Regions from separate parts of the Paenibacillus sp. FSL E2-8871 genome, predicted to be linked through region 1. Evidence: predicted binding sites of a transcription regulator. Region 1 holds the regulator's gene; each other region holds the start of a gene.

Evidence for each region. The regulator Rex, encoded in region 1, represses fermentation and respiration genes when NADH is low (regulators of the CRP and FNR family bind a similar motif). The targets are predictions, from matches to a motif close to TTGTGAAATATTTCACAA.
Region 2: NYE25_RS01555 (DUF1641 domain-containing protein) is a predicted target of Rex. The motif match lies at 5,690-5,707, and genes of this name have one in related genera.
Region 3: NYE25_RS23110 (flavocytochrome c) is a predicted target of Rex. The motif match lies at 5,643-5,660, and genes of this name have one in related genera.
Region 4: NYE25_RS09945 (flavocytochrome c) is a predicted target of Rex. The motif match lies at 2,694-2,711, and genes of this name have one in related genera.

Annotation. Positions count from the first base shown of each region.
Region 1 is NZ_JBBOBV010000001.1:2,434,138-2,442,292, reverse strand. It holds gene dinG (ATP-dependent DNA helicase DinG) at 1-1,324, shown strand, start outside; gene NYE25_RS11215 (redox-sensing transcriptional repressor Rex) at 1,456-2,109, shown strand; gene NYE25_RS11210 (amidohydrolase) at 2,096-3,397, shown strand; gene NYE25_RS11205 (cell wall elongation regulator TseB-like domain-containing protein) at 3,567-4,085, shown strand; gene NYE25_RS11200 (hypothetical protein) at 4,494-5,036, shown strand; gene NYE25_RS11195 (AAA family ATPase) at 5,029-6,531, shown strand; gene NYE25_RS11190 (3-hydroxyacyl-CoA dehydrogenase family protein) at 6,665-7,537, shown strand; gene NYE25_RS11185 (acetate/propionate family kinase) at 7,534-8,155, shown strand, end outside.
Region 2 is NZ_JBBOBV010000001.1:344,184-352,338, reverse strand. It holds gene NYE25_RS01585 (hypothetical protein) at 1-415, opposite strand, end outside; gene NYE25_RS01580 (DJ-1/PfpI family protein) at 440-1,021, opposite strand; gene map (type I methionyl aminopeptidase) at 1,038-1,784, opposite strand; gene NYE25_RS01570 (hypothetical protein) at 1,817-2,737, opposite strand; gene NYE25_RS01565 (SGNH/GDSL hydrolase family protein) at 3,103-3,735, opposite strand; gene NYE25_RS01560 (NAD(P)/FAD-dependent oxidoreductase) at 3,896-5,074, opposite strand; gene NYE25_RS01555 (DUF1641 domain-containing protein) at 5,114-5,557, opposite strand; gene NYE25_RS01550 (DUF2785 domain-containing protein) at 5,766-6,608, opposite strand; gene NYE25_RS01545 (nitroreductase family protein) at 6,872-7,489, shown strand; gene NYE25_RS01540 (hypothetical protein) at 7,597-8,155, opposite strand, start outside.
Region 3 is NZ_JBBOBV010000001.1:5,099,643-5,107,797, reverse strand. It holds gene NYE25_RS23135 (hypothetical protein) at 1-283, shown strand, start outside; TPP riboswitch at 433-543, shown strand; gene NYE25_RS23130 (ABC transporter substrate-binding protein) at 704-1,753, shown strand; gene NYE25_RS23125 (thiamine-binding protein) at 2,052-2,345, shown strand; gene NYE25_RS23120 (ABC transporter permease) at 2,342-3,103, shown strand; gene NYE25_RS23115 (ABC transporter ATP-binding protein) at 3,120-3,962, shown strand; gene NYE25_RS23110 (flavocytochrome c) at 4,077-5,627, opposite strand; gene NYE25_RS23105 (RidA family protein) at 5,921-6,310, opposite strand; gene nhaC (Na+/H+ antiporter NhaC) at 6,325-7,812, opposite strand; gene NYE25_RS23095 (MalY/PatB family protein) at 7,892-8,155, opposite strand, start outside.
Region 4 is NZ_JBBOBV010000001.1:2,144,784-2,152,938, forward strand. It holds gene dcuS (DcuS/MalK family sensor histidine kinase) at 1-976, opposite strand, end outside; gene NYE25_RS09945 (flavocytochrome c) at 1,132-2,676, opposite strand; gene NYE25_RS09950 (DUF6855 family protein) at 2,860-3,270, opposite strand; gene NYE25_RS09955 (hypothetical protein) at 3,393-4,667, opposite strand; gene NYE25_RS09960 (hypothetical protein) at 4,941-5,414, shown strand; gene NYE25_RS09965 (sugar O-acetyltransferase) at 5,554-6,132, opposite strand; gene NYE25_RS09970 (LysR family transcriptional regulator) at 6,299-7,189, shown strand; gene hcp (hydroxylamine reductase) at 7,383-8,155, opposite strand, start outside.

The sequences.
Region 1 (8,155 bases):
GCTTCAGTCATCAGGCAGTGAGGAAGCTTCTGAATGGAGCGGAGTGATCGATAGAATCTATCCGGACCTGCTTACCGTAAAAGAAACCTGGGATCTGCTTAGTGATAAACTATTCAGCCTCTTGCCGGAACGTAGCGATGCAGCGGCGGGAGAAGCCGGCCAGTTAGTCATGCGGCTACTTCCTACCCGTAAACCGAAAGATTGGGATGAATTGGTTGCTTTAGAGAATACTATGAATCTGACATTAAGCGAAATTATCCGTAAAGGTGATAAAATGCTTAATGAGATGCGAGATCAAGAAGGTCAATCTTCCTCAGATAGTCTAGTTACCGATATTAGCGGCTTATTTAAGGATTTAGCTTCTATACGTGAGCAAGTACGGTTTTTTATGGGATTAAATGATGAGAATGTAGTATATTGGCTGGAGGCGAATGGAAATTATCGCAGTAAATCGCTACAGCTGTATGCCGTTCCTGTTGATGTTAGTACTCAGCTTAAGGAGCTGTTTTTCGACAAGAAGAAAAGTATCGTGCTAACTTCGGCGACACTCTCTGTCGATAAATCTTTCCAGTTTATGATTGATAATCTCGGACTTAATGAAGCTGCGGAAGAGGGGCGTCTGATGACATCACTCCTGCCTTCTCCCTTTAAGTATCGGGAGCAGGCGCTGTTAGTTATTCCGCGGGATTTCCCTAGTGTGAAGGGGAGTGTAGGCGATGCCCGATTTGTCGATACACTCGTACAGTCACTAGCAGAAGCAGCTATTACAACACGTGGGCGGATGCTTGTCCTGTTTACTTCTTACAAGATGCTACGCCAGGTTTACGATCCTCTGAAAGAGGCTCTAGCCTCACAAGAGATCACGGTGCTAGGTCAAGGCGTGGAGGGGGGCAGCCGTAGCAAGCTGATCCGCCGTTTTCAGGACAGTGCAGCTTCTGTACTATTAGGAACAAGCAGCTTTTGGGAGGGTGTAGATATTCCAGGTGAAGCATTAACATGCTTGGCCATCGTGAGGCTCCCATTTCAACCGCCAAACCACCCTCTAGCGGAAGCGAAGTCTGAGTTATTACAAGCCCAGAAAAAGAATCCGTTCATGAAGTTGTCTGTTCCTCAGGCGGTTATTCGCTTCAAGCAAGGATTTGGGAGGCTGGTACGGACAGCGCAAGATCGGGGTATTGTTATTGTGTATGACACAAGGGTGATAGAATCTCACTATGGGAAGTATTTCCTCTATTCGTTGCCTGGCCCGAAAATGGAGCATATGCTTACGGATCAAATGGTTCCTCGTATAGCGGAGTGGTTGGAAGACGGAGGCGTTTCTTGAAAAGAACGTCATCGATCTTATTAATCACTCTACAAGGAAGGGCGGTATAAGAATACCGCTCTTCCTTGAGACGAGGTGCAGATATTTCGATAGGATTTGAACAGAATATCACTTAAATTAGGAGGTAAATTATGAAATCGGATAAAATATCAGAAGCCGTTGTTCGCAGACTTCCTGTGTACTTGCGTTTCTTGAATGATCTCCAGAAACGTGAAATATTAACCGTTTCCTCACAAGAACTAGGACAAAAACTTGATTTAAATCCTGCTCAAATTCGTAAAGATTTAGCTTATTTTGGAGACTTTGGTAGAAAAGGTATCGGGTATGACGTAACTTATCTTATTGAAAAAATCCGTCATATTCTGAAGCTGGATCAACAATTGAATGTGGCTTTAGTAGGTGCTGGTAACCTTGGACATGCATTATCTAATTACAATGCTTATCTGAAAGATACTATGAAGATTACCGCTATATTTGACTCCTATGCACCTAAGGTAGGGCGGAAAATCAACTCTCTTACCGTTCAACCGATGGAGGAGCTTGGTCAGACGGTTCGTGAGCAAGGTATTCGAATTGGGATAATTACTGTGCCTGATTCAGAAGCGCAGAATGTAGCAGATATTCTCATTGAGTCTGGCATTGAGGCGATTTTGAATTTTGCACCAGTGATTCTAAAAACACCATCGAATATCCGTGTTCATGCTGCCGATTTTACAACGGATTTGCAAAGCCTTGCTTATTATTTGAAAGACGGAAAGGAAGAAAGCGGAAATGAAGAGCAGTAAAACGATTATTAAGGGCGGGCGTTTTCTTATTCCGGGAACGGATGAGCCGGTTCTGAGCGGATACATGACTATTGAAGATGATTTGATCACTTACATAGGAAAAGAAGAGCCTTTAATGGAAGATGATGTGCAAGTTGTTGATGGCAGTCGTCTGCTGTTTATGCCAGGTCTGGTAAACACACATGGCCATGCCGCAATGTCATTGCTTCGTGGTTATGGAGATGATTTAGCACTTCAGGTGTGGCTTCAAGAGAAGATGTGGCCAATGGAAGCGAAATTCACTGGAGAAGATGTATACTGGGGAACCTCCTTGTCGGTACTGGAAATGCTAAAAGGTGGTACTACAACCTTCTTGGATATGTATGATCATATGGACCGAGTAGCAGAGGTGGTCGAATTATCAGGCATCCGTTCCGTACTGATGAGAGGCGTAATCGGATTATGCCCAGAGGAAGTACAAAATCACAAGCTTGCGGAAGCGATTTCTTTTGCACGAAATTGGCATGGTAAGGCTGGCGGCAGAATTACGACGATGATCTCGCCACACGCCCCATATACTTGCCCACCGGACTTCTTTGTTAAGTTTGTACAAGCGGCACATGATTTGGATTTACCGATGCATACCCATATGTCCGAGACCAAACGCGAAGTGGAGCAGAATGTGGTGGATTACGGACTTCGGCCTGTAGCGCATTTAGAGAAGCTTGGAATGTTCACTCGTCCGTCTATTGTTGCTCATGGCGTTCATTTGAATGATGAAGAGATCGAGATACTGGCTCGTCATGATGTAGGCGTGTCTCATAACCCAGGAAGTAATCTGAAACTGGCTAGTGGAGTGGCTCGGGTTACGGATCTTCTAAAGGCTGGTGTGAAGGTGTCACTGGGTACAGATGGTGCGGCAAGCAATAATAACCTGGATATGTTTGAAGAGATGCGTCTTGCAGCCCTCATCCATAAAGGTGTAAGTGGTGATCCGACGGCTGTTCCAGCTCCGGAAGCGCTGCGTATAGCTACAGAGTATGGCGCAAAGTCTATCTTTTTAAATGATGTGGGTAGACTCGCTGTTGGCAAGAAAGCGGACTTTATCGCGATTGATATAGACCAGCCGCATATGCTACCACACACAGATCTGTTGTCTCATGCTGTATACTCTGCCAGCGCCAAGGACGTTGAGCATGTATGGGTGAATGGTAAACAGGTTGTAAAACATGGAGAATGTGTAACGCTAGATGAGGAAGCAATCCGTCGTAAGGCGCAAGAATCATTTGATGGACTGCTTAAACGATAGTCTAAGATCATAACGAATAACTGAAAGGCTGTGACTTTCTGCGATTGCAAAGTTACAGCCTTTTGTGTTTCTGATAATTAGATCATTGAATTGGATATGAAACTTTGGATAAACACACAGGTGTGTTATATAATCAAAAAAGATATATTACTAGAAAGGGAGCTGTACCTTGAAGAAAAGGAAAAAATGGATCCTCCTGGGGTCAGTTCTGATTCTGCTCCTTCTGTTCGGACTTATCCAGTTCTATGCTTATATTATGAAAGATCAATGGAACGAGCGAGATATCGCTAAGGATGTCGCTAAAACCAGTGCTGGTCTGACAGAGGTAACCAAAGCGCAGAAATCCGTGTGGGATGATAATGCGGTGTACTGGGTCTTAACAGGGAAGAATGAAGCCGGGACCGAGTTGATGGTTTGGGTACGTTTTACTGTAGATGGGAAGTTTGCTGAAGGAACCGACGCAGTATATGCTGAAGAACTAAGTAAAGGGACCTCTGAAGCGAAAATGCGTAGCCTTATAAAAGCCGATCTTCCGGACATCAGCATTGAGCGGTTGTTGCCAGGAGTATATAACGGGGAGTATGCTTGGCAGCTTTTTTATAAACAAAGCGGTCGATATTATTATCAATTTTATCGGTTCTCAGATGGGGCTCGAATGGGTGAAGGTTACAGTTTACCTAGCCGCTAAATTAAACAAAAGCATTATAGGAGAAACAAGCGGACCATTTATGGTTCGCTTGTTTTTTAAAATGACATATTATTTGATATACTATAAGTACACGAATTGTGATATACTATAAGAGTAGATTTTATATATTGGGATTTAAAGATTCATACGAAAAAAGGTCTGTTATTTAAGAGTAACAGCCCTTTTTTTGTCGAATTAAATCAATAAATTAAATAAAATGGAAATAATTAAAAAATAAAATTTTAAATATCTTCACACTTTTTTTCAATATAGTATATACACCTGTGATATACTACTGTTTGTAATTAGAACAGTGTTAGTAGAACGTCAGGCTCTGATGAGCTCTTAGCAGCTATGACTTTGGATCATTCTGTTTACATTTTTTCATCTTTGAGAGGAGGACGTTTCTTGAAATTACGTCTTGTACCTGTACTGATAACGTCTCTACTGTCGGCTATGCTATTATTCGGAGGATTCTTTTTATATCGTCAGTTTGCTTTACAGGAACCGCTCCAAAAGATTGTAACCGGATTTGAGGGAGTAAATACTTCACATATTAGTATTAACCGCGATGAGGTCACTTTGAAACTTGATTTGCAGCCGGGCACGAATTTACGTGATCTAGTATCGTATGTATCCAAAGAAGGAAAATCAGTGATTGAAGGACGTAAACTTAAACTCGATGTGGAGCAAAATTCAAGTGAACTATTGGATGATTACTGGGATAAAGCGATGTTCTCTGTAGCTGAAGCCATGGAGAGCCGTAAATATACGATTATACCTACAGAACTTGATAGATTGAAACAGCAAAATACGGAATTTAAAGATGTGATAGCATCTACTGATATCGACGACAACAATGTGTACGTAAGCTTGAGTAATGGAAAAGAAAGCAAATTTATTATTTTGCCGCGAAAACCTGCGACCTTGGGGGTATGGAATAATGCCTAAGTACCTTAAAGAAATTTTACTCGGATTTATTCCTGTGCTGTTTATTTTCATGGCTTTTTTAGGTATTAATATATTCCCGATTGTTATAGCAGCTGGAATGCTTACTGCATTACTTATAATTGCTCATTTGCGTGGCGGGCTTACGGTGAACGCTGGTGCGGGGAAGAAACGCCAGAAGGAAGGGCCTTCAAAGCTCACTTTTGAAGAAATTGGTGGGCAAGACAATGCGAAGCAAGAGCTTCGTGAGGCACTCGATTTTTTGATCCGGCACGAGGAGATTAGTAAATTTGGGATTCGTCCTTTGAAAGGGATTCTGCTCACTGGCCCTCCAGGAACAGGTAAGACCCTTATGGCCAGAGCAGCAGCGCATTATACAAACTCCGTATTCGTAGCTGCATCAGGTAGTGAATTTGTAGAAATGTATGTTGGTGTCGGGGCTGGTCGGATCCGCGATTTGTTCAAGGATGCTCGTAACCGTGCTGTTAAGGAGAACAAACAAAGTGCCATTATTTTTATTGATGAAATTGACGTAATTGGCGGTAAGCGCGAAGGCGGTCAGCAACGTGAATATGATCAGACCTTAAATCAGCTATTGACCGAGATGGATGGTATTTATAATAACGAAACTCCGCGTATTTTGCTGGTAGCTGCAACAAACCGGAAAGAAATGCTTGATTCAGCATTGTTACGTCCTGGACGCTTCGACCGTCATATTCAAGTGGACATGCCTGACAAAAAGGGCCGCAAATCGATTCTCGAATTGCATGCGAAGAATAAGCCTCTTCATACAGAGGTGAGTCTCGACAAAATCGCTGAAGAAGCCTATGGCTTTTCCGGTGCTCAGCTTGAAAGTGTCATGAATGAGGCTGCGATTTATATGATGCGTGAGGACTTGACGAAAGTGGAGCAGCGGCATCTGTCGATGGCGATTGACAAGGTAATGATGGGTGAAAAAACGGATAGAGAAACAAATCATGAAGAGAAAAAGAGAGTCGCCATTCATGAATTGGGACATGCCATCATGGCAGAGCTCCTTCGTCCCGGAAGCGTTAGTCAGGTTACGCTGACTCCGCGTGGGCAAGCCCTTGGTTATGTGCGACATAATCCTCAGCAAGAGCAGTATTTGTACACCAAAGATTATCTCGAAGATCAGATTATGATTGCACTTGGTGGAGCAGCTGCTGAAGAAATGTATTATGGTGGACGAAGCACAGGTTCACGCGGTGATTTCGATCAGGCGCTGAATATTGTGGAAACGATGATGAAGTCAGGTTTAACTTCGCTGGGTATCGCTAAGCTGGAAATGGTTACCACTGAAGAACTTATGAAGGAAAATAGTAAGATATTGGATGAGTTGATGACGCGCACTCGTGAGCACCTTGAAAAGCAACGAAATGTATTTGATTACTCTCTTGACATTTTAATGAAGGAAGAAGTACTCTCTGGAGAGCAATTTCGATGTCAATTTCGTGACAGCGTCCTTTTACCAGCATAAATATTTATGCTGGTTATTTTTTTTTACTTTTCAGGCATGCTAAGATATCATTATATGTCGGGCTTTATAAATTTTTGCGACAGACAAGGTACAATACAAAAGTATAGATACCTGAAAGGATGGAGACTTTTTTATGAATTTCAAAAAAATAGGTGTCATCGGCGGTGGCACAATGGGACAAGGTATTGCTGAAATGTTAGCAGCCAAAGGCCTGGATGTATTACTAGTGGAGAAAACCGCGGAGAAACTGGACTACTCTTACGAAATGATCGAGACAAGTCTAGATAAGCAACTGGAGAAATGGGCGATCACTCAAGCTGAGAAGAAGCTGATTCTTAGCCGCATTCAAAAAGTGACACATTTCGCGGAGCTCAGCTCTTGTGACATGGTTATCGAAACCATTGTTGAGGATTTGGAAGAAAAGAAAAAGATTTTGAATCAATTGGATCAAGTATGCCCGAACCACATTATTCTTGCCAGCAATACATCAACACTTAGCTTGACTGAACTTGCAAGTTCTACGATGTATCCGGAACGCGTGATCGGAATGCATTTCATATATCCTGTAGCTAAAGTGGATCTTGTAGAAATCGTACGTGGTCTGAAAACTTCAGATGCTACTTTTGAAGATACAAAATCCTTTGTTGATGAGATTGTTGAGAAAAAAGGTGTAATGATTTATGAATCCCCAGGATTTGTAACATCACGCCTCATTTGCTTGTTTATCAATGAAGCTATGCATGTGCTGCAAGAAGGCGTTGCCTCCGCACAGGATATTGACGATGCTATGCGTATTGGTTATCAATTCCAATATGGACCACTTGAAATGGCTGACAGATTTGGCCTGGATTCGGTACTTGCGGCACTCGAAAATATGTTCCGTGAATACGGAGAACTGAAATACCGTCCTTCTACAATTCTTAAGAAGATGGTACGTGCAGGACAACTAGGTATGAAATCAGGAGAAGGCTTCTTCAAGTACGACAAGGATGGTGACCGTGTATGAATATTTTAGTTATTAACTCAGGTAGTTCTTCTTTGAAATATCAGCTGTATAACATGACCGATGAATCGGTTTTGGCTAAGGGTTTGGTTGAACGTATCGGGATGGATTCCTCCATTCTGAATCATAAACCTACTGGCAAAGCGGAAGTGACAGAAGTAAGCGAAATTCTGGAACATAATACTGCGATCCGCAAAGTCCTTGCTTGTCTTACAGACAAAGAGCATGGTGTAATTGAATCTATTAAAGAAATTGATGCTGTAGGTCACCGCGTAGTGCATGGTGGAGAGTTCTTCAAATCCTCCGCACTTGTGGATGCTGACGCAAAAACGAAAATTCGTCAATTGTTTGACCTTGCACCACTGCATAACCCAGCAGCAATGATGGGGATTACGGCTTCTGAAGTAAATATGCCAGGTGTACCGCAGGTTGTTGTATTCGATACTGCATTCCACCAAACCATGCCTGAAAAAGCTTATATGTACGCTATTCCTAGAGTATTGTACAATAAATATAAAGTTCGTCGTTATGGCGCACACGGTACATCACACGACTTCGTAAGCAAGGCTGCTGCGGAGTACTTAGAGCGTCCACTGGAAGATCTGAAGATCATTACTTGTC
Region 2 (8,155 bases), 2.1 Mb from region 1:
CAAAACCATCCTCCCCTATACTTTGCAGCGCCATAGCAGACGCTTCACGCATCCTCCATCTGGAGTCGTTCATGGCTGTCTTAATGATGCTCTGAATCATAATTCGCTGCTCTTCTTCAGCGTAGCTGTAATAAGCGCCCAGGGCTCTAACCGCACAAAACGGCAGAAACTCACGGGGATCATTCACCCCAGCTTCTGCCTCTGTAAGATTAGCCCAGGAATTAAGAAACTCCCAGTCTGTCTCTGTTAGTTTAGGATGGGCAAAATGTTTGGCAAAATTGCCTGATAGCTCCAAATTCACTCGTGATCCGGGAAGATTGCTCTCCTTCATCAGCAAATCTCTAAGCTGTATCCACTGCTCCTTATCGCTTACCCATTGCTGAAACAGCATATCAATCATTTTTTGTCCAGCCATCTCTGGTCCCTCCGGTATTTACCTTTAGATTTGAACAATCCCCTGCATCTCGTATGGATAATCAATCTGCTTTTTCACCGAATTCATTGCTGCTTCTCCAGCCAAGTGTGAAATCAGATATAACCCCAGATCAATAGAAGTGGAAACTCCACCACCTGTAATCACATTACCATCATGCACGATACGGCTCTCCACAACTTCTACACAATAAGGTTTTAGTAATTCATAGGCAGATGGATGGGTAGTAGCTTTCTTCCCCCCTAGCAGCCCCGCAGCCCCAAGCAGCAGTGAGCCTGTGCAGACAGATACCTTATAAGGAACATTGTGAGCACCAGCAAGCCACGAGACAAAACCTTCATCATAACGAAGTTTCCGTGTCCCCATCCCTCCAGGTACAAATACCATCTCATACTCCGAAAGCTCTGGCAGCACTTTTCCAGCTTTAACTGTGAAACCTAACTCATCCGTCACTTCCTCCGACGCTGCACATATATCCCAAGACAAATTTTTGCCGATTTCAAATTGCCCCAATCGATAAATAACATCATAGAACCCCGCAAAATCTAAGAACGTAATCCCGTCAAAAAGTATAAAGGCGATTTTCAATTTCGCACTCTCCTCTTTATGGCTTGGTTAGGATAATAGGCTCACCTTTAGTCACAATAATCGTATGTTCAAACTGTGCTACCCGGCCATTGTCTACGACACTCAGTGTCCATCCATCCGACTGCTGCTCCACGTAATCTGCTCCAGTAGAAAGGAAGGGTTCAACCGTAATCACCTGTCCCTCTTTTAACACTGTAGTCACTCTTGGATTGTAGAAAGGTAAGATTTCAAAAGGCTTCTCATGGAGTGATTTGCCAATCCCGTGGCTGCACAGATTACGTACCACTCTATAGCCGCGTTTCCGAGCTTCGAGTTCCATCATTCTGCCAATCTCATTGACCTTCATCCCTGCTCTCAGATGATTGATCACGCTCGTCATAGTTTCCTCTGCACTCTGGCATAGTCGAAGAATGTCATCATTATAAGGTGGTAATTGAAAAGAAACTCCGGCGTCCCCATAATAACCATTCAGTTCAGCAGATACATCAATATTGATCAAATCACCAGCATTAATCACTCTAGGACCAGGAATCCCATGAGCAACCTCTTCATTCACACTGATGCAGGTGCTGCCTGGAAAATCATACGTTATCATCGGGGCTGAAGATGCTCCGAATTCCGCTAGAATTTCAGCTCCAATCTTATCAAGCTCCGCTGTTGTCATACCTGGAGTTACTTTCTTTTTCATCTCGGCGATGGTATGTCCTACTACTTTCCCTATGGCTTTTAGCCCTTCTAAATCTTGTATGGTATCACTCGTCATCTATCACACATTCCTCTCACTTCTGGTATGAATCACTTGTCTAACTTCTGAAATGCACTTCCATTCCACTGAAAAATATCTTCCATCTGTTTACCCGCTACATTATCGTAATAACTTCTCTTGAAGCTATGATCATCCACTTTATCAAGCTTTATCGAATACCCCTTAGGACTGCTGATAAATAAATCAGAGTCGGGTTTGATCCCTAATTCCTCTATAACGTTATTTTTTCTAAGCGTAAATAGCTTGTAGAAGTAACCGTTACTGGATCCGTACTGACCAATCGTAAAATCCGGATCGCCGTCGCCATTATAGTCCTCAAACTGAATTTGAAAAAAATCATTAAATATTATGGGATCCTCAAAATGTTCACTGAGTGGAAAGCTATTCAAAGTTCTCCCTTGATTATCGATAAGAACAAGCCCAAATCTGCCACTCCAATTCCTTCCCATCAACGGACCTGGTATTGTCCAATCCTCACTGTAGGTTCCATCTAAAAGCTGCAGATTCAAGAATCCAGTTCTATTAGTTAAGGGATAGAGATCATTATGTGATATCGTTACTGGACCTGTAACCTTAACAGAAGACTCCAGCGACTCCGTCTGTTCTATGTTCGCCTGATCTGCTGTTCCATAGATGAGTTGTCTTATTTGATCTGCGTTCTTCACCGGAATCGAGTAGCCCTGACCACTATTCTCAGCTGTAGTAAATAAACCTTTATAGCCAAGTTCATTACCTATTGCTATGTAATAATCCTCCGAGTAGCCATCACCATAAACAAGCTCCATATCGAAATCAGGAGCCCAATCTAGCTCACCTGATAATCTTTCACTCTTGTTCATAGCCTCCGCAAGCGCCTTAATCAGAGCGGAGTCCTTCAGTATTAGGGTCTCAAAATGTTCGGGTCGATCAACTTGGTTCTGATCACTAGTTGTTACAGGAGTTAAAGACACTCCGGCGATCCACCTTGCATTGATGAAGCCCACATCATTCTTACACCCGCTTAAAAGAGCAACCAAGAACAAGGGTACAACCCATAGTAATTTCCTAATGCGAACCACCTCCAAGAAAAGAAACATAACCCAATTATAACAGCGTCCATAAATTTAAAGAAATCGACTTTCCGAACCATTACAAGCATAAATGCCTTCGGCTTCCCTATAAGGACGGCAAGTGTTTAAGCGAGAAATATAAGGATAATTTATAGCATGGAGCATATAAATTCTTATATTTTAAAAAAAAGACTATAACCTGCTCCTTTAATGAGTGGTTCTAGTCTTATAAAATCAAGTAAATATGTAGTGATATGATCAGACGATTAAGCTTGAATTGCGCTAACCGTCTTAAGCCAAGCCTCTGCAATAAGTGCATGGCCCGCAGGTGATGGATGTACTCCATCCGGAGCCCAATAAGCAGGCTCTGCTTTCACGGATGCCGCAGCAAACAGGCCATCCAACGGAACAAGTAATGCACCATATTCACGTGCCAATTCACGAACAATGTGAATTTTAGGGTCCAAATCCTGGCGCCAAGTTCTACGATCTTCTGGGACAGGCAACACAAATGGCTCGATTAAGACTAAATTAGCAGCCAGCGAATGCTGCGTGCGTTCGATCAGGTCACGATACGCAGCTTCAAATTGTTCAGGCGTTGTTTCCTGACCAGAATCAAAGCGGCGCCAAGTGTCATTTATCCCAATATATATGGACACCCAAGTCGGCTTCAGATTCAGGCAATCCTTCTCCCAGCGTTCCTGCAAATCTACTGCACGGTTGCCGCTAATTCCACGATTATAGAACGTAAGATTCTTCTCAGGATATAAATGCCCCAGACGAGCGGCGACCATCAATGCATAACCTACACCAAGCGATGAAGCATCATCATAATTACGACCCCAATCCGTTATACTGTCGCCTTGAAACAGAATGACATCGTTTTGTCGGAATAACATCACGTAATCCTCCCCTATTTTCCCCTGTTAATATTAGCCAATATAGTATATCAAAAATGAATACTACGTACTAGGACAATCATTAACAATTCATGGTAGAAACCACTAGAGATCAACAAAAAAACCTACTCAAATTAGAGCAGGTTTTCCAATAATACAATTAATAAGCTAAGCTAAACAATCCTTTAATGTGGGACAAGTAACGAATATTACTTGCTTCCTTCATCAAGGTTGCAGGTAATCCTTTTAGCGGAGTTGAGCTAGCACCAACGATGGCTACACCGTCTTTACGACCTAAGCTCGCAAGCGTACCTGAGTTGATCGGACTAAAGGATTCAAATGATTTATCCTTCAAGTATGCATAAAGATTGTACCCGATCAATTCGCCCATTTGCCAAGCGATTTGTGCAGTTGGTGGATATGGACGACCATCTTCGGCAAAGACAACGGCGCTGTCACCAGCAACGAATACGTCTTTGTGTGATGTGGATTGCAAGAATTCATTTACCGTTGCACGACCACGGTTCACTTCAAGACCGGACTCACCAATCAGTGGATTTCCTTGTACGCCGCCAGTCCATACGAAGGTGTTAGCAATAATTTTTTGACCATCTTTCAAGTCAATGACATTATCCGCTACATTCGTAACAGGTAGTCCTGTCAAGAATTGAACACCACGTTTTTCTAAGCTTGCCACTGCGCGTTCGATCAATGCATCTGGCAATACTGGTAAAATCTTAGGGCCTGCTTCAACCAGCATCAGTTTAATTTCTTTAGGATCCACGCCATATTTCTTAGTGAGTGTTGGCAACACATCAGCGATTTCACCAACAAGTTCAACACCTGTTAAGCCACCGCCACCGATTAGGATGCTTGCATCCGCTGGATTTTTAGACTTCGCATATTCACGGATACGCTCATCAATATGACGATGAATTCTGTTAGCATCTGCTGCCGATTTCAAAACCATACTGTATTGCTCAAGACCTGGAATGCCAAAATAAGCCGTAGTGCTTCCAAGACCCACAACTAAAGCATCGTAGGACAATGTCACACCATCAGATAGTGTAATTTGTTTGTTTTCAACAGAAAAAGAATTCACCTTTGCAATTTTCAGGTCGATATCTTTACCTGCAAAAAGCTTAGCTAATGGCATAGCAACAGCACCTTCTGCAACACTACCCGCTGCAAGACGATGCAATTCTGTAATAATTTGATGTGTAGGATATTGATTAACGACTGTAATTTTAGCTTCGTCCTTCTTCAGGTACTTGCGTACAGTTAAGGCGCTTAGTAGACCACCATAACCTGCTCCTAGAATGACAATATGTTTAGACATGATGTTTCCTCCGTCCTTACGAATGAGATATAAAAAATATTATTTCTGTTGACTGCGTTCGCCGGCAACTTGAAGATAAGCATTTACGAAACGGAAAAGCTTCTGTGCTTGTGGATCTTTCATCATCTTCATAAGACCAAATACACCGATCACATCGCTATTTTCATTCGCACGATCTTGCGCTTCGATCACTGTAGCTGCCATATTCTTCGCCGAATGAACCACTGGTTCAGCAAGTTCTTTAATTGCACTTACCGTATCACTTTTCAAGACTTCATCCGCAGCAACAGTTTGAACAAAGTCATATGACTTTGTGAGCACGCCGACAAGCTCTGTTAATTTTGGCAACTGTTCCACTAAGACAGTTAACGACTCCTGAACTTCAGGCTTCAATAGCTGCTCTAGAACATTCATTTGTTCTTGAGTGACAGCTAATTTTGGTGATTCTTGCTCAGGTTGTGTTTGAGTGATTGTTTCTGACATATCCGAATCTCCTCTGCAAATAAGCTTTGCTGCTTAATAGTAATAAAAAAATAAAAACTTATAACGCCATATTTCTATTATAGCACTTATCAAGTTATAAATGTCACAAAGTTTTTGATTTTTTCTAAAGTTTTGTGATTTTTATTACATTAAAATAAATTAGTCATAATTTTCGATATTTTTTATACATGCATAGATGATTAAATGCTTATTGTGTAAATTCATTCAAATTCATCTCCGCTTTCAATAAAACCTCGACCATTGCCGGATTGTTCTTTAATGGTAGCAATCTAAAATACAGAGAACGAACGAAATTTTTGGTGTTCACACGAGCAACGTACTGGCCGCGGCTTCTCGGCCACCCCCCACATTGCTCCAAGTTGCGAATCCAGTCGACAATAGATTGTTGTGGAAGTAAATGATGATCTATCATTGTAGCTACAATCGTAGCGATCCGTTCATCTTCTTCGTCGCTAAATATGTGCTGATCGTTGTAAAGCATCCTTTGGATGACTGCCAAAACCTCTTCCCTTATTGCAGCATCACTCTCCGAGCAGAGTACCAGTTCATCCAAGGCATCTGCGCCATGGGCTGCAGCATGAGCCCAACCTTCTTCAGGCATAAATCCTCGTAAATCCTGTTCTTCCTCATAATATCTAATCAGCGCTTCCTTCACATTTGTAAACTCTGCGCTATCTAAAAAAGCCTGTTCCCTATGCCGTTGAAGAATCAGCGCAACGATCAGTACCGAAAACGTTCTTGTGAACACAGCCTGATCTTCTTTGCTGCCAATGTGATAGAACAAATGCTGCTCGTCAAGGAGAATCAAAAGTAGTTCACGAAGCTCCGCATCACTAAACCATTGTTTCTCGTTAACCCATTTGTAGAAGGTGGAATAGATCAAGTCATCTCGTAGCTTCGGCTGTGGATCTCCTATGTACTCAAGCATCAATTTCACATAATCCCTTAATTGCTCCCCACTTCTAAGCTCGTAATCGTTCTCTTCAATTCTTTGCAAGTCAATTATCAACTGCTCTCTATTATCGTTCAACATTTCCACCCTTTCATTAATAAAAGCAATTTAAATTTTTCGTATCCTAATATCCTAATTTACATCCCAATATTTTACAACATAGTAATTATTCTTCGACATTCCAAAGTACTTAGAGAGCTGAATGTAAATGAAGTGAATTTAATCATTGACGAATATAATTAACTGTGCTATTTTGAGTTAGTAACTAATAGTTAGTTCATTTATAAATATCACTTATTTATAATTAACAAGCAAATACATAACATATGGAGGAATAACTCATGAGCGCTTTTACAGATTTGATTGAATCCCGCAGGTCTGCTATGAATTTTGTTGAAGGGGTGAAGATCCCTCAGAATGAACTAGAGGAAATGTTCTCTTACGCCAGATTGGCTCCATCTGCATATAATCTTCAACATGCCAATTATAAAGTGGTTTCTGATGAGAATTTAAAAGAAGAGATTCGTAAAGGGGCTTACGGTCAATATAAAATCCACTCCGCCTCAGCGGTAATAGTGGTACTCGGGGATAAGAATGCTTATCTGAAAGCCCCAGAAATCTTCGGAGGACTTAAAGCTTTAGGGGCTATGAGTCAAGAGGATTATGATGCAGAGATAGAAACGATTAACAATGCATACAAAGGAAATGATGCTTTCCAAAGAGATGAGGCTATTCGGAATGCTTCACTCTCTGCCATGCACTTCATGCTGATTGCCAAAGATAAAGGCTGGGATACCTGCCCGATGATCGGCTTTGATCCGGAAGCAATTCAATCCACTTTAAATCTACCCGATCATATGGTACCTGTTATGCTGATCACTATCGGCAAAGACAAGAAACATAAAATCAGACCACGTGGCTATCGTAAACCGGTCAATGAATTCGTTGAATTTATCTGAGGGTTATTGGTAGATATCGATAGATACAACAAAAGCGTTTCATCCAATATTTGAAGTTCGGATGGAACGCTTTTTTACTAAGGATGTGGAGCTTAAATCTTTCTTCACTACTTAGCATACTGAAGAATTGCAATTGCTGCTCGTTCCCGTCGTTCGGCGTTCTCACTAACAAGAGCTTCCTTCAAAATATCGAGCGCCATTGATAATGTCTCTTCATCCACATGCATTCGATTACTCATCGCTTGCTCTGAATCAGAAGAACCTGTAATCCACAGATCCACACGAGCACTAGGCATCGGCCCCTTATACTGTTTGACCACTCCACTACTGCTAAGAAACTCTTTTATCCCTGCGTTTAGATCGGTTATAGGAAGACTTTTCTGCCAAGTTACACCACGTCGATGGCATGTACCGATGTCTGGTGCGTCAAATAATTCATTGTAAAAATAATCGCCAAGATCACCTAGATGTACCCAATCGCCATCACACACCAGCACATAATCGCCATCCTGCATCGTATGTACGAACAGATGAATGGCTTGTATATGTTCAATAAGCTCCAACTCACTGTATTGGTATGTGTGAATCATCCGATCACGGAGCTCCACTTTACTGATGTTCTCCAAATCCCCTATTCCGGGATAGCCGATACTCACATAATTATCC
Region 3 (8,155 bases), 2.7 Mb from region 1:
CCTGTTTCAGTATCAAGATAAGTTCCAATCGAAGCGCCGGGATAATCTGCTGATGATCCTCACTGTATTTACGGTGGTAAGTGGGATTTATGGCATGAATCAAGTCATTGACGATCTGGATGGAAAGATTCAATGGAGTAAGATGGTTAGCTATTCCCCCTTTGAGTTTCTTGCTCTTTTCGTGATTATGAGCGGGATAATGATCAGTGTTGTCCTTACGCTAGGTGCTCTGGTTACTGAGCTTAAGCGGCGTCATCGCAAGAAACATAAAGATCTGGATTAATGAAAACGGACGGAGAGATTCGAAAAATTTAGGAGCGTGCTACTAGACATTCCGAGAACAGCCGTCTATAATACACCGTATGCAAGCATAAACGCCTTCAGCGTCCTTATAAAGACGATTAGCGTTTAAGCGAGAAATACCCGTTAACTTCATAGAACCAGGGGTGCTGGAATTGGCCGGCTGAGATTGTATCCCACAAGATACTGACCCTTATACCTGATCTGGATAATGCCAGCGTAGGAATCGCCAATTGGTTTTGGTCCCTGTGACCTTTACTAACCTTGCGCCAAGCCAGCGTCCCGATCACTCGGGGCGCTTTTTTTGTGTAGATCACAAAAGATGTAGAAGAAATGTACATACTACACTTTATGGTTCATGTTGGATGACGGGATCTGGCAACCTTAAAGGAGAGAAGAAGACATGCAACTCAAAAAAGCACTTATGCTTAGCCTCACCTGTATGCTCATTCTTGCGATTGCCGGATGCGGCAGCAACAATGGGAATACAGCCGGAAACAAAGGAAATGCTGCGGATTCGAATGCTGCGACCGGATCAAATGCTCCGAAAGAGCTTACCAAAGTTAAGGTTGCACTGGATTGGACACCGAATACGAACCACACCGGTCTATACGTAGCCAAGGATCTTGGTTATTACGCGGAAGAAGGTCTGGATGTAGAAATCGTTCAACCTGGCGCAGCGGGTTCTGATACTATGGTTACCTCTGGCGAAGCCGCTTTTGGGATCAGCGCTCAGGAAGGATTGACTCTAGCCCGTCTACAAGGCGTTCCCCTTGTCTCGATTGCAGCCATTATTCAGCATAATACTTCGGGTTTCGCCGCTCCAGTAGACCGCAATATTAAATCACCAAAAGATTTTGAGGGTAAAACCTACGGCGGTTGGGGCTCTCCTGCTGAAGAAGCAGCCATGAAGGCGATCATGGACCCAGTTGGTGGCGATGTGAAAAAGGTGAAGCTAATCAGTATTGGTGAAGCTGACTATTTTACCGCAGTCAAACGTGACATTGATTTCGCTTGGATCTTCTACGCTTGGACAGGTATTGAAGCCGAACTGCGTGGTGAGCCTCTGGATATGCTCTACTTGAAGGATTATGCGCCTCAGCTCGATTATTACACCCCTGTGCTGACCACGAGTGAGAAGCAGATTTCTGAGAATCCAGATTTGGTGAAGGCTTTCCTGAAAGCCACATCGAAGGGTTATCAATATGCGATTGATCATCCAGAAGAGGCTGCCGCTACATTATCCAAGGCTGTGCCTGACCTTGATGCAGAGCTTGTCCTAGCTAGCCAAAAATGGCTTAGCCCGAAATATAAGGACGACGCCCCACGCTGGGGAGAGCAAAAAACCGAGGTCTGGCAGAATTACGGCGACTGGATGTATGATTTGAAGCTGCTGGACAAACCGCTGGATGCAGCTAGTGCATTCACGAATGATTTTTTACCGGCGGAGTAGACCGGACTTCCCAAGTTCGTTCAAGATTCGACGCTCAATCTGCTTCCTGAATTACTTCGTTATCAAAGTTGGCTTTTTGAACTTACCTATTTCAATGAGAGTTCAAAAAGTCGACTTTCAGAACCAAGAAGGTTGAACGTTACTTGAGGAAGGAGGAACGGAGCGTAGTGATGTGCTACGTGAGTACCGGACTTCCCAAGTTCGTTCAAGATTCGACGCCGAATCTGCTTCCTGAATTACATCGTTATCAAAGTTGGCTTTTTGAACTTACCTATACAATTTGAGAGGATTGATTATTGTGGCTAATACATTATTAAGCATTCAAGTAATTCCTAAGACTCCAAACAATGAGGACTCCATCCCATACGTAGATAAAGCGATTGAAGTTATTCAAAAATCCGGCGTTAAACATCAGGTGAATCCACTGGAAACTACTATGGAAGGTGAACTGAGCGAGCTCCTGGAGGTTGTACGTCAAATGCAGGAGGCGCTGATCGAAGCAGGTAGTCCAAGCGTGATCTCCCAAATCAAAATCGCTCATAATCCTAACGGAATCAGCATGGATAAATTGACGGAGAAATATCGGCCGTGAGATCGACCTGGAAGCTAATATGGCCGCCCCTTATGGCGGTCGTCTTCTTTTTAACCGTATGGCAGTTATCTGTTTCTCTATTCCATATCGAATCCTGGATTCTGCCGAGTCCTGCTGATATTGCTCGCGAATCCACCAGTAATGCCTCAGGTCTCTGGGCTCATACGATGGCTACGCTCCGACTCACATTAATCGGTTTTCCTATTGGTACAGGTGTAGGCTTGATCGTCGCTCTACTTTTGCATCTTTTACCTTGGGCTAGACGGGCTTTTTATCCACTCATTATTCTGAGTCAAAATGTTCCCTCTATCGCACTCGGACCACTGCTTATCATCTGGTTTGGCTTCGGTCTTTTGCCCAAAATCGTGCTGATTACACTGGTATGCTTCTTCCCGGTAGCTGTCGCTGCAATGGGCGGCTTGTCTCAAAGTGATCAGGTCATGATGAATTATATGAAAATGGCTGGCGCAAGCAAGTGGCAAATCTTCACCAAGCTGGAGCTTCCGTCTTCTATCCCGGCACTATTTTCCGGTGTGAAAATATCTGCTACTTATGCGGTTATGGGAGCCGTGGTCGCTGAGTGGATTGGCGCGGATAAAGGGATTGGCTATTATATGCTCCTGCAAAAATCGGCTTACCGTACGGATCGGATGTTTGTCGCTATTGTTATTATTGTGCTCCTTAGTCTTGTGCTTTTTGCGATTATCGCCTTGCTCGAAAAATGGTTAGTTCGCTGGAAACCGCGCCGTAACTCATAGAAAGGAAGATGCCTGTATGTCTCAAGTGACGCAAATAGAGCAAAGAACAACTGAAAACATAAGCTCTCCTGAAGCTCATACTGCACCACCTGCTCTTGAAGTAAGCGGCATCTCCAAGTCCTTCACCCATCGTCGCCGCGAGACGAACGTGCTTAACAACGTCTCTCTTAAGGTAGAGCAGCAAGAGTTCGTTTCGATCGTCGGTCCTTCCGGCTGCGGAAAAAGCACCTTATTCCATATGATCGGCGGACTAGTGAAGCCCGATGCAGGAACGATCCGCATGAACGGCAGAGCCGTTACGGGTCAACGTGGTGAAATCAGTTATATGCCGCAGCAGCCTGCGCTTTTTCCTTGGCGAACGATTGAAGATAATGTACTTCTAGCCGGGGAAATTAAAGGCGCTCTGCAGGATGGAGCTCGTGAAGAAGCGCGCCAGTGGCTCGCCAAGGTTGGTTTGAATGGATTCGAACAGGCTTATCCGCATATGCTGTCTGGTGGGATGCAGCAGCGTGCTGCTTTTCTCAGAGCATTGCTGGCTCCGCAGGAGTTGATGCTGCTCGATGAACCTTTCAGCGCATTGGATGCACTAACTCGCAGTGAAATGCAGCGCTGGCTGCTGGAGCTGTGGGAGGAGAATCGCCGCTCCGTGCTATTCATTACCCATAACATCGAAGAAGCGTTGCTGCTCTCGAATCGTATTTATGTATTCTCGGGTCGCCCCGGCTCCATCCTACATACTGTTGATGTGCCATTTCCACGGCCACGCCGCGATGAGATTACGGATTCCCCGGAATTCCTTAAACTCAAACGCCAGCTGTCACAGTGGATGCGAGAAGAACAAGCTAAAAGCGAGAAGTAGCTTTTTGAATAGAGGTCACTCCACTCACTTTAAACGAGAGATTAAACAAAGAACCGCCCGGGCTTCAATTAGCCCAAGCGGTTCTTTTGTTTTAACCAGAATAGCAGTTAAATCTTATTGTGCTTGTACAAACTCAGCAGATTTAATCCCTGCTTGACGGCCGAAAATAATGATTTCAGCTACAGAGTTACCACCAATCCGGTTTTGACCGTGCAATCCACCTGTAACTTCACCAGCCGCATACAGGCCAGGAATAGCAGCGCCGTCTTTATTTAATACTTCTGTGTTCGTATTGATCTTCACACCGCCCATGGTGTAATGAATCCCTGGGGCGATCTTAATAGCGTAGTAAGGACCCGCGGATAAATCGTTGTCCATCCCTGTTGTTCTGCCGAATTCAGCATCGTTCTTGTTCTTTACCGCGCTGTTCCAAGTATCAAGTGTCGCTTTTAGCTTATCGGCTGGAACACCGATTTCTTTCGCCAATGCTTCGATGGTATCCGCTTGGATCACGAAGCCCATTTTGTCATATTGTTCAATTGCTTTCACGCGTGATTTGACGCCGGAATCAAAGACAAGCGTTGCCGCTTTTTCAGGAAGTGCATTGATCGCTTCGGTAACTTTATCACGTGTAGTCAATTCGTTTACGAACCGTGTGCCTTCGCTATTCACGAGGATAGAACCTTCGCCGCGTACAGCTTCCCCGATCAGATAAGATTTTTCTTGTTGAACTGTTGGGTGAACCTGGATTTGATCCATATCAACGGTGGTTCCGCCAAGTGCCTCAATCATCTTGATGCCGTCGCCGGTACTGCCGATTTGGTTAGTCGTTACGTATCCTTCCAGATCAGGTCTAACTTTTGATATCATATCCATGTTGGATCCAAAACCACCTGTTGTTACAACAACTGCCTTCGCTGTAATGGTTTTTTCATCAGCTTGGTTAAAGAGTACTTTGACGCCGTTAGCCTTACCGTCTTTTTGAGTAATTTCTTTAACATCCGCGTTCACAAACAGTGGAATTTCTTTTTCTTGTACGTTTCTAACCAATCCTTTGACAAGGTATTGGCCTACCGCAGAGCCGTCTTCTGGACGGTGGGTGCGTTTTTCGCTCATGCCGCCTGTGATCGTAATATTGTTCAGCTTGATTCCGATCGAATCCAACCAATCGATTGCACTTGCGGAATTGTCAACGAAGAAACGAAGCATCTCTTTATCGTTCGTGTCATGGCCGCCCTTTAGTGTCTCTTCATAAAACTTATCATTGCTATCTTCAATGCTTTGCTCTTTTTGAAATTTCGTTTGGGAAGCGTTCATTCCTGAGGAGGATTTACTTGTATTCCCACCTGCAACCGGCATTTTTTCTAAAATAACAGGGTTCAAGCCTTTGGCCTTAGCTTCCAGTGCAGCAGACATTCCTGCACCACCAGCACCAACAATAACGATATCATAATTATCTTTTAATTGATCCAGTGGTGTGTAACTAGCTTCTGATGCACCTGATACGGCTTCAGCTTTATCATTTTTGGCCGTCTCATTTACCTTACTTTTGTTCTCGTTGCCATTACTATTACCTGCGCTGTTGCTATTACTGTTACCGCAGCCTGCGATTACGAGCATGACAGAGAGAATGAGAATGAGAGCAGTACTTGTTGTCTTCTTCATCTTTATAACGCCCCTTTGTGAATGTTTTCACATTTATGATAACGCAAAGATGCTGTTTTGGGAAGTTTTTTATGTAATTAGTTATGGTTACTGTTACATTTCCATGAATATTTTCATTTAAATTATCATAAAAATTCTTAATTTCAATATTTCCTCAGCTTACTACTCAAAAAAAGCCACCCTTTCCAGGGCGGCCATCTGCCTTATTTTCTAATCCTTTTTCCATACAGGGTGTGCAGGCTTAACTATCTGAAATTCTAAAGCAACCCGTAATTTGAGCGCTACTGGATCACTTATGGTATATAAGCTATAACTTCAATTTCTACGAGCCCATCCTTAGGCAGACGTGCTACTTCAACAGCGCTGCGAGCAGGGTATGGCTGAGCAAAAAACCTTCCATAAATCTCATTCACCTTAAGAAAATCATTCATATCCTTTAGGAAAACGGTCGTCTTTATTACCTGATCCATGCTTGTACCCGCCGCTTCCAGTATGGCTTTGACATTCAGCAGCGACCGTTCCGTCTGTTCCTCAACCGTAGCAGGAAAAGTCCCATTAACCGGGTCTAGTCCGAGTTGTCCTGAAGTATATAGGACGTTCCCAAGCTTTACAGCTTGAGAGTAAGGTCCAATTGCACCTGGTGCATCCGTTGTTATTACAGTTTCTTTATGCATATTTGTCATTTTAAAAGACTCCTTTATCCCGCTTGTTCATTAGTGTTACCGTCATATTCCTTTAGCATTTCTGCCTGTTGCTCTGGCGTTAACTTCGCGATACCGAATCCCGTGAAGCCCCATATCGTCGCAAAGATTATTCCTGTCCAACAGAGAACAGCCCAAGGTAAATAATCTAGCGTTGCAACACCCAGTGTACCTGCCATATAAGCACCTGCAGCTGTCCAAGGCAGAATAGGCTCGGTAATCGCCGCTGAATCCTCGATGGTACGTCCCAAGTTCTTCGGGTGCAAGCCCCGACGGATATATGCTTCACGCAGCATTTCACCTGGCATTAAGATGGATACCTGACCATTACTTGTAACTCCGATCATCGTAAGACCTGTAACAATTGTTGCTACGATCATTGAACCTGTGGAATGGACGAACTTCAAAAGCTTATTAACAATCAATTCCAAGGACTTCGTCAGAGATATGGTTCCAGCGAACGTGATTGCACAGAAGCAAATGAGAAGTGTACCCATCATGGAGTTCATTCCGCCACGATTTAGAAGACGGGGTACATCTTCAATAACGTTGGCAGAATCAAACCCAGCTACTTGAACCATAGAAATATTAAATCCATTAACAACAGAAGATACGACATCATTCAAAGTAAATCCCTGGAATACAAGTGCGTTAGCCATAGCGAACATAGAAGAGATCAGCATGACCGGTATTGTCGGTTTCTTCGTAATTGAACCATACAAGATGATTAATACGGGTACTATAAGCAGCAGATTAAAGTCATAAATTGTATTCAACGATCCCATGATTATTCCAACCTTCTCCGGAACAATAGCACCTGCGGCATCTGTGTTTAGGCCTGTAATAATAAAAACAACGCTTGCGACAATAAAGGAAGGAATTGTGGTATACAATAAATGTCCAATATGCTCATATAGATTGACACCTGTTGCTAACGCCGCAATATTGGTTGTGTCTGAAAGCGGTGACAATTTATCACCAAAATAAGCACCTGCAACTACAGCACCAGCCACTGCTGCTAGGTTTGAATCCATACCCGCGCCAACACCCATAAAAGCAACCCCGATCGTTCCCGCTGACCCCCAAGATGTGCCCGTACAAAGCGAAACGGCAGCTGTCGCAATAAATGCGGTAATAAGCAGAAATTGTGGACTAATAATTTTCAATCCATAATAAATCATCATCGGAATCGTTCCACCAACCATCCATGCCCCAATCATAAAACCAACCATGATCAGAATAAGAATGGCGGGCATCGTTTTCGCGATCTTACCAGCGATAGATTCTAGTATGTCGTTATAGCTATAACCAAGAATAATCGCGATAATACCAGCAACAACCGCTGAGGTAATAATAAGTGGTTCTGGTGGTAATTCAAACAACACATACCCTAAACTAAGTAGCACAATCATCGTAATAATCGGCAATAGCGCTAAGAACATCGTCGGCTGTTTCTTGACTCTTGGTGTTTCTGATTTGGACATGATTATTATCCCCCTTGATACGGATCTGAGAAAGGCTACTAACGAGGTCTTTCAAGGTCATTGATAAAAAGTTTTTTTATTATGAATTTTTTAATGGATAGGCTCGGTACAGCCGATGAAAAGCTTCTTGTAACATGGGCAGTGGCGTTGCAATATTTAAGCGAATAAAGCCTTCTCCTGATGCCCCAAAACCTGTTCCAAAGCTCACACTAACCTTCGCATCGGACTCAATCCACTGCTTTAGCTCTGCTTCGTTGGTGCTAATTGCCCTACAATCAACCCATAATAGATAGGTTCCTTCTGACTCGATCACGCGAAGCTCAGGCATATATTCAGCTATATA
Region 4 (8,155 bases), 290 kb from region 1:
ACCTTTCCATAAGTATGCTGATCTCCGTCTTATCACGGAATGTGGCAATTGCACCTTCTACAGCTCCCTTTACATGAATGGGAACCACGTTTGCCAGTAACGTAACACCGCTATGCTCCACCTCCAAGTCCTGGCTGGCTTCACCGGTTTTGAGCACTGTATTCATCCGCAGTGATGGCCAAAAGCTCTCTACCGACTGGTTCAAGGGATCATCCTGCATGCCAATGGCTGCAAGCAAACGCCTGGCTTCTGTATTAATCAAAGTAATACGTGACTCTTTATCAACGGCAATGACTCCCTCCCTAACTGACTGTAGCATGGAGTTACGCTCTTCCAAAAGCTTAGCAATAGCGGCCGGTTCCATGCCAAACATCATTTTTTTGATAACACGTGCCAGCAGAAATGCTCCCGCAGCCCCTATTAGACTGCCTATAAGCAATCCCCAATAAAGGATTCCCACGTTCTCTCTTATGGCAAGTCTGATGTTTCCCAGTGATATCCCTACTGCCACCGCTCCTAATTGTTTCCCACTTGCAGAGAAGACAGGTGAAAACGCTCTTACAGATGGGCCCAAAGAACCCTCGGCTTCCGAAATGCTTTCCTGCCCCTGCAAGACTGCGGCTTCGTCGCCACCGATAAAATGCTTACCAATTTTGTCCTTGTCCGGATGGGAATATCGGATCGCATTCATATCCATGACCACAACAAATTCCACATTGTTCAACAATCGGATTTCCTCAGTGTAGCTTTGCAATTCAGACGAGCTGCGTGATTTGTTTAACGCTTCAATAATTAGAGGGTTACGCGATAACGTACGGGAAATGATCACAGCCTTTTGTTCCAACGAGGATTTTGTTTGTGAGGAAACCTTTATACTAAATAGCACATAGACCACTAGCAGCATTATGATAAGAACTGCACCAATCATCAAAGTAATTGTTGTTTGCAGCCGAAGTGTATGTTTGCCAATTTTCATCAGCTGTCCCTCCGGAAATTTTTCTTCATTCTAACGTATACGTGCAAGGATGGCTATGACCTTATACGCTACACCGTTATAATAAAACAACAAACGCATGGCTAAGATGAGCCCAAGCGTTTGTTTGCCTAGCCGAAAAGAGGCAGGGGGATAACTTATTGTGCTTTTACGAATTCAGCGGATTTCATACCCGTTTGGCGGCCGAAAATAATGATTTCCGCAACAGAGTTACCGCCGATCCGGTTTTGACCATGCAAGCCTCCGGTAACTTCGCCTGCTGCAAAAAGGCCTGGAATCGGTTGTCCGTCTTTATTTAAAACTTCTGTGTTGGTGTTGATTTTCACGCCTCCCATCGTGTAGTGAATTCCCGGGCCGATTTTAATTGCATAATATGGCGCGCCGGACAAGTCATTATCCATTCCGGTTGTTCTGCCGAAGTCGGCATCCTGTTTATTCGTCACCGCGCTGTTCCAGGTCTCTAGTGCAGTTTTCAACTGATCTGCCGGTACGTCCATTTTTGTTGCCAAAGCCTCGATCGAATCTCCTTCGATAACGAAGCCCATTTTTTCATATTGTTCAATCGCTTTAGCGCGAGATTTTACGCCGGAATCAAATACAAGAAACGCAGACTTCTCAGGAAGCTTATTGATTGCAGCGGTGACATTATCTCTTGTATCCAGTTCGTTTGTGAAACGTTTGCCTACACTTGAAACCAGGATCGCTCCTTCCCCACGAACAGCCTCCCCAATGAGATAGGATTTTTCCTGCTGCACAGTCGGGTGAACTTGGATTTGATCCATATCGACTGTGGTACCGCCGAGCTTCTCAATCATCTTGATACCGTCACCGGTGCTGCCCGGCTGGTTGGTGGTAACGTACCCCTCCAAATCAGATCTGACTCCTGAAATCATGTCTAAATTGGCGCCGAAACCGCCGGTTGTCACCACGACAGCAGACGCTGTAATCGTTTTCTCTTCCGTTTGGTCAAAGATAACTTTGACGCCATTGACCTTACCGTCTTTTTCGGTAATTTCCTTGACATTGGCGTTCACAAAAAGGGGAATGCCTTGTTCTTGTACGTTTTTCACCAAGCCTTTGACAAGGTATTGTCCTACTGCAGAGCCATCTTCAGGACGGTGTGTGCGTTTTTCGTTCATCCCGCCTGTAATCGTGATATTATTCAATCTAATCCCGATAGAATCCAGCCAATCAATCGCACTTGCGGAATTGTCTACGAAGAAACGAAGCATCTCTTTATCGTTCGTATCATGGCCACCTTTTAAGGACTCTTCATAAAACAGATCATTGCTGTCTTCAATGCCTTGCTCTTTTTGGAATTTCGTTTCAGAAGCATTCATTCCCGAAGATGATTTTGTTGTATTTCCGCCGGCAACCGGCATTTTTTCAAAAATAACCGGGTTCATACCCTTTGCTCTCGCCTCAAGTGCAGCAGACATTCCGGCACCACCTGCACCAATAATGATGATGTCATATTTATCTTTTAGTTGATCGTACGGTGTATAGCTAGCTTTGGATGCTCCCGAAACAGCTTCAGTTTCCTTTGTCTCGTTGATCTTGCTGGTGTTCTTGCTGGTGTTCTTGTTCCCGTTTCCATTGTTGCTGTTGCTGTTGCCACATCCTGTGATAACAAGCATGACTGAGAGAACGAGAATAAGAGCAGTGGTTACTTTTTTATTCATGTTATAGCTTTGCCCCCTTGTGAATATTTTTACAATCAGCTTAACGGCAAAGACCCTGCCCTTGAAAGTTTATGTAACTAAAAAAAACGTTTTGTAACTAAAGTAATCACTGCAATGTGTATGAAAGACCACAGGTTAGGGGCATAGCTCAAAAAAAAGAAGAGCCTTTAGGCTCTCCTTCGTTTACAAGATCGCTTTCATCCGATTGTTTCTTGGATTATGCTCTACTTCCGCAAGACCCAATTCTTCGAGCAACGGTGGGATATACATTCCAAATCGCCCCCGAAGTCCCTTCTTTAATCCATACCAACCGCCAACAGGGTTTTCAGGTGAACGCCCCCATGCTTCAACGGTACCTTCTTTTGCTGGTTTTTGCTCATCAGCACTTCCTAACTCCATCCAATCACCATTTTGTATAAGCATGGCGTGCAGATCTTCAATACAGCGATAGTCATAATGCAAAACCGTTTTCCCTACAGTGCAAACTATAATTTCTTTACCGTCTTTTTCGACCTTGTACATTTCATACTCGGATGTTTGCGGTGGTGTCTTTAATTTCCAAGGATTTTCCTTGGTTCCTGTAGCTGTCGTCATATTTTCAACTCCCAAAGTAACTCACAAAATTAGTAAGTTCTACTCATTTTATTATATTTGCATCACCTTACTATACTTCATTACCTTTATTCGTCCTACTCAGTATAAGAAAGCTTGCACTATCATTCCAAACTACTCAACTCCACCACATCTCCACTAATGGCCTTCACAGCATAATTACAATCTAACTTCCCGCACAGCACATACTTCTTCTGCCCAGGATCATACACATAGACGGGTGTTAATTCGAACCATCCCTTGAGCTTGTCATAAGCTTCGTCATGGCTTACAGAAATCCCCTCTTCGCTCTTGAACTCATCAAACATATCGAGCATTGGCTTGTTATCCATATAATTTATAACCTTATAATTCTGCACATCGATGAACAGGAGGATCTTACGCTGGAATATACGATTACTTGGCGCCTTCATCCTCAGTGTTGCCTGAATATGTCCTCTTTCCCGTTGAAAAGTCTTCAACATCCATTCTCCGGATTCATCCGGAAAGAGCTGGCTTAAACCAGCTTCGACTGCGGCTATACATTCGGCTTGTTCTGCGTCTGTGATAGGAAATGAGTCCGGATGCGGCTCACGAGCTATTGCCTGCTCAATGGTAGCTACCTCAAGTAGGCGTATCTCCGTCCTTTCGAACGGCTCCAGCTCCGTATTCTGTTGCTCCCAATGGATTACTTGATCAATATTCAGTCGTGCTCTTGTACCTGATATAAACTCAAATGGGATGGTGGTTGTTCCGTCATTTGTAATGTAGATTTCTTCTATCCCATAGATCGGCAGGAGTTGCTTCGTCTCGTACACCGGATATTCTATAAGCTGTAGTTGTTTCCTCGCCTGTGGCTCTATCGTTTGAAGTGTGAGAGTATAGTTCTCTTTGTGCACAAGGGAGCTGGAAGGAAACTGGCCATATACACTGTAAAAAACAAGCCTGCCTTCCGCATCGAAGCGAAGCTCGATCCGTCCACCAGGAGTGACTGGTATGCTACCTATTTTTTCAATAAAATGATATTCTCCAATCTGTTCCTTCTCTAAGTGGAATTGTTTACCGTATACAATCCTTGCCTCATCTTCAATCCACCGGATGACTCCGTTAAAATCTATATTTTGGAATGGTGTCCCATTCGCATAAGATATCCCGCCAACAAAAATCACACTTTTATAGTTGCGGGATTGTAGGTCAATCGTGATGACGGCAGTTCCTTCCGGATTGTAATCGCCCTTCCATTCCTTCATATGTGCAGGAAACCATTCCATACTAAGAAAATAGTTGGTCTCTCCCAGTATCGTAACGTCGCGATAAATTTCATGAGAGTGTAAGTAGTAGTTGTCCAATCCATATTTTTGCTGTGTGGCATCAAGCAGTTCTTTGATTCGAATATCCATTATAGTGCACCCCATAAAATTGATGCCTACATCATACCATTACTTAGTGTTGATTACGAAGCGCAGCAGCGAATATTCGAGTCGATTGTTACTTATTAAATAGTAAAATCTTCTGAATATTCTACATGCTCATGCAATGGGCTTTGCTGATGTTCAGAAAATGATCAGTAACTTGGGTTTTAATAATGCAGAGTGTAATAATATTTTGCACAACCTTCACCAGAATTCTATACGTGAATAATGACCAAAAATTTTTATTGGAGGTAAATCATCATGAATGACATCATCGATGGAAATGCGGCATTAATACAATTTTTCCCACTTCCAGCGCATCTTTATAGTAAGGATATTGCTTGTATCGTAACTGTTGCTTATGCAGAAGAGCAGGGACCAAATTTAACGAGCCTCATAAATGCTCTATACTCCAAGGGATATATAAACCTTGATCACCTACTAAATTCCACATGGAAAAAACTATACCAAGTTCCGAGGTTGGGACACAAAAGACTGATGCTTCTACTTAATTTACTAGAACGAATTTCTGCAGATCCCAAAACCATAGAAAACCATACCATTGTCCCTCGTGTTACAATGCAGAGTAAAAAGGATATGAAAGAATTAACTTTAAAGAGGATTATAAAGAAGTATAACGAAACATCTGTGGTGGTATTAACTGAAGCTACCGAAAAAGAAGCTCGTATAAAGAAAATTAAAGATAGACTCCGTGAAATGGGGTTGATTATATAACAATATCCCGCCAATAATCACTGATGGGAATCTTTTTTATGATCGATTTGGCTTGTGTGCCTGGATTACCTACCAACGAAATGCAATATACATGCATGAAAAAACTCAAGCGGCATTACGCTTGAGTTTTTAAGATGTATTACAAATTGTTAATAATTTTTTTAAGCTCTTTTGCCGGTACTCCTGCAACGACAGTATTCGCTGGAACATCTTTAGTGACAACTGCTCCTGCCGCAACAACAGAGTTATCTCCAATCGTCACCCCGGGCAGTATGGTAGCGTTTGACCCAATCCATACATTGTCTCCAATGATAACTGGAGAGGGATAGGTTACATTTCTCGTTTCTAAAGGTAACCCATGATTAAGAGTAGCAATCGTGACATTCATACCAATCATTGTACCGTCCCCTATATTAATTCCACCTCTATCTTGGAAGGAACAACCTGTGTTGAAAAACACATTCTTCCCTACAGTGATATTTTTCCCAAAATCTGTATAAAACGGCGGAAAACACATAAACGACGAATCAACTTTATTGCCTGTAAGTTCACTAAAAATCTCCACTATTTCTTCTTTTGAATGATAGGATGTATTCAATTCCATTGTGATCTTTTGAGCTTGATAACTGCATTGAGTTAATAATCCATGCAATTCTTTATCCTCACCCGAAATTGAATTTCCCTTCTTACAAAAATTAATAAATTCTTTCATCTCCATTTTTAAAATCACCAGCCCAATTTAATTATACTTCTGATAATGAGGTTCATATGTTTAGAGTTCAACCTTTTCATTCACATCATAAGTTTATATGATTCAAATGACTAATACTTATACCAAATACACTCTTATGCTTTTTAAGCATAGATATAATAAGGAGACTGTTATGGAAATTCGTGTATTACGCTATTTCATTGCTGTAGCGAATGAAGAGAATATATCGGCTGCTTCAAAACAGCTGCATTTGTCTCAACCTACATTATCAAGACAATTAAAAGACCTTGAAATGGAATTAGGAGCAACTTTATTTGAAAGAGGAAATCGGAAAATTACTTTAACAGATGAAGGGAAGTACTTATTTAAAAAAGCGAAGGAAATCATTGAGCTAGTAGATAAAACCGAAGCCAGTTTTAAAGAATCAAACGAGCTGATTAGCGGAGAAATTTACATTGGTGGTGGTGAAACAGAAGCTATGAATTTCATTGCCAAAGCATCAAAAGAATTACTTGAACATTATCCAAGTATTCGATTTGATTTATACAGTGGTAATGCTGACGATATTACTAGCAGGTTAGACAGTGGATTATTAGACTTCGGCATTGTCATAGAACCCACAGATAAACAAAAATATGATTATATAAAATTACCTGCTACTGATGTTTGGGGTGTTTTAATGCGCAAAGATAGTCCTCTAGCGTACAAGCAGTTCATCCAGCCAATAGATTTAATAGATAAACCACTGTTAATTTCACGTCAAACTGCTGTCAGTAACGAATTCACAGGATGGTTTGGAGCGAATATTGAGGATCTCAATATTGTCGCAACTTATAATCTACTTTACAATGCTGCACGAATGGTAGAGGAAAATATTGGATATGCATTGTGCTTGGATAAACTTATTAATACATCAGGAGATAGCAAGCTTTGCTTTAAACCTTTAAACCCCAAATTAGAGGCTAATTTAAATATTATCTGGAAAAAACATCAAGTGTTTTCTAATGCAGCAAATAAATTTTTAGCTCAGCTACGAAACAATATAAAAATATACAATTCATAACTGTAGACAATAACCTTGGAAAAGCGATCCCCCCAGTCGTAACGTATGTTTGTATGGTAGCTTGTCTTCAAAACGCAAGAAAAGCCCAAGCTTTTTTCTCAGCTTGAGCTTAGTCTTGCGATATTAAATGTTGTGCCCTAGCCAATGACACACAGCACTCCATATGTCTCAAGTATTAAGCACCCATATTAACCTACGACAACGCCAACATCGCGTTCATATCTTCCTCGGCAGTAGTAATCAACTTTAATCCAAAAAGATCTACCAACACATCCAACACCCCATCCGAGATAAACTCAGGCGGTTTCGGTCCGATACGAATATCCTGAATGCCAAGACTGAACAAACCAAGCAGAATGGCTACTGCTTTCTGCTCAAACCAAGACAGCACGATGCTGACAGGTAGCTCGTTCACCGTACAATCAAATGCCTCAGCCAGAGCTAAAGCAATCTTCACCGTAGAACCAGAATTATTACATTGCCCAAGGTCAATATAACGCGGAATGCCTGTGTCTCCAACAGTTCCATAATCTACGTCATTAAAGCGGAATTTTCCGCAAGACGTGGTTAAAATGACGGTATCGTTCGGTAAGGAGGTCGCCAACTCGCGGTAATAATTCCCACCTTTACCTGGCGCGTCACAGCCTGCAATGACGAAAAACCGGCGGATATGCCCATCTTTGACAGCTTGAATGATCTCTGGTGCCAGCCCGATTACTGTTTCATGATGATATCCTGTCGTAAGTACCAGATCTGACTCTACATCAGCCGCAGGTAATGACAACGCACGATTAATCAGTGGGGAGAAATCGTCATTCGTGATTTTCGCTACACCTTCCAGCCCTGCTACTTCATATGAGAAAAAGCGGTCTGCATACGTACCCTTAATCGGCATCACACAGTTTGTAGTTGCAAGAATCGCACCAGGAAACTGCTCGAAAAGTCTGCGTTGATCGTACCAAGCTT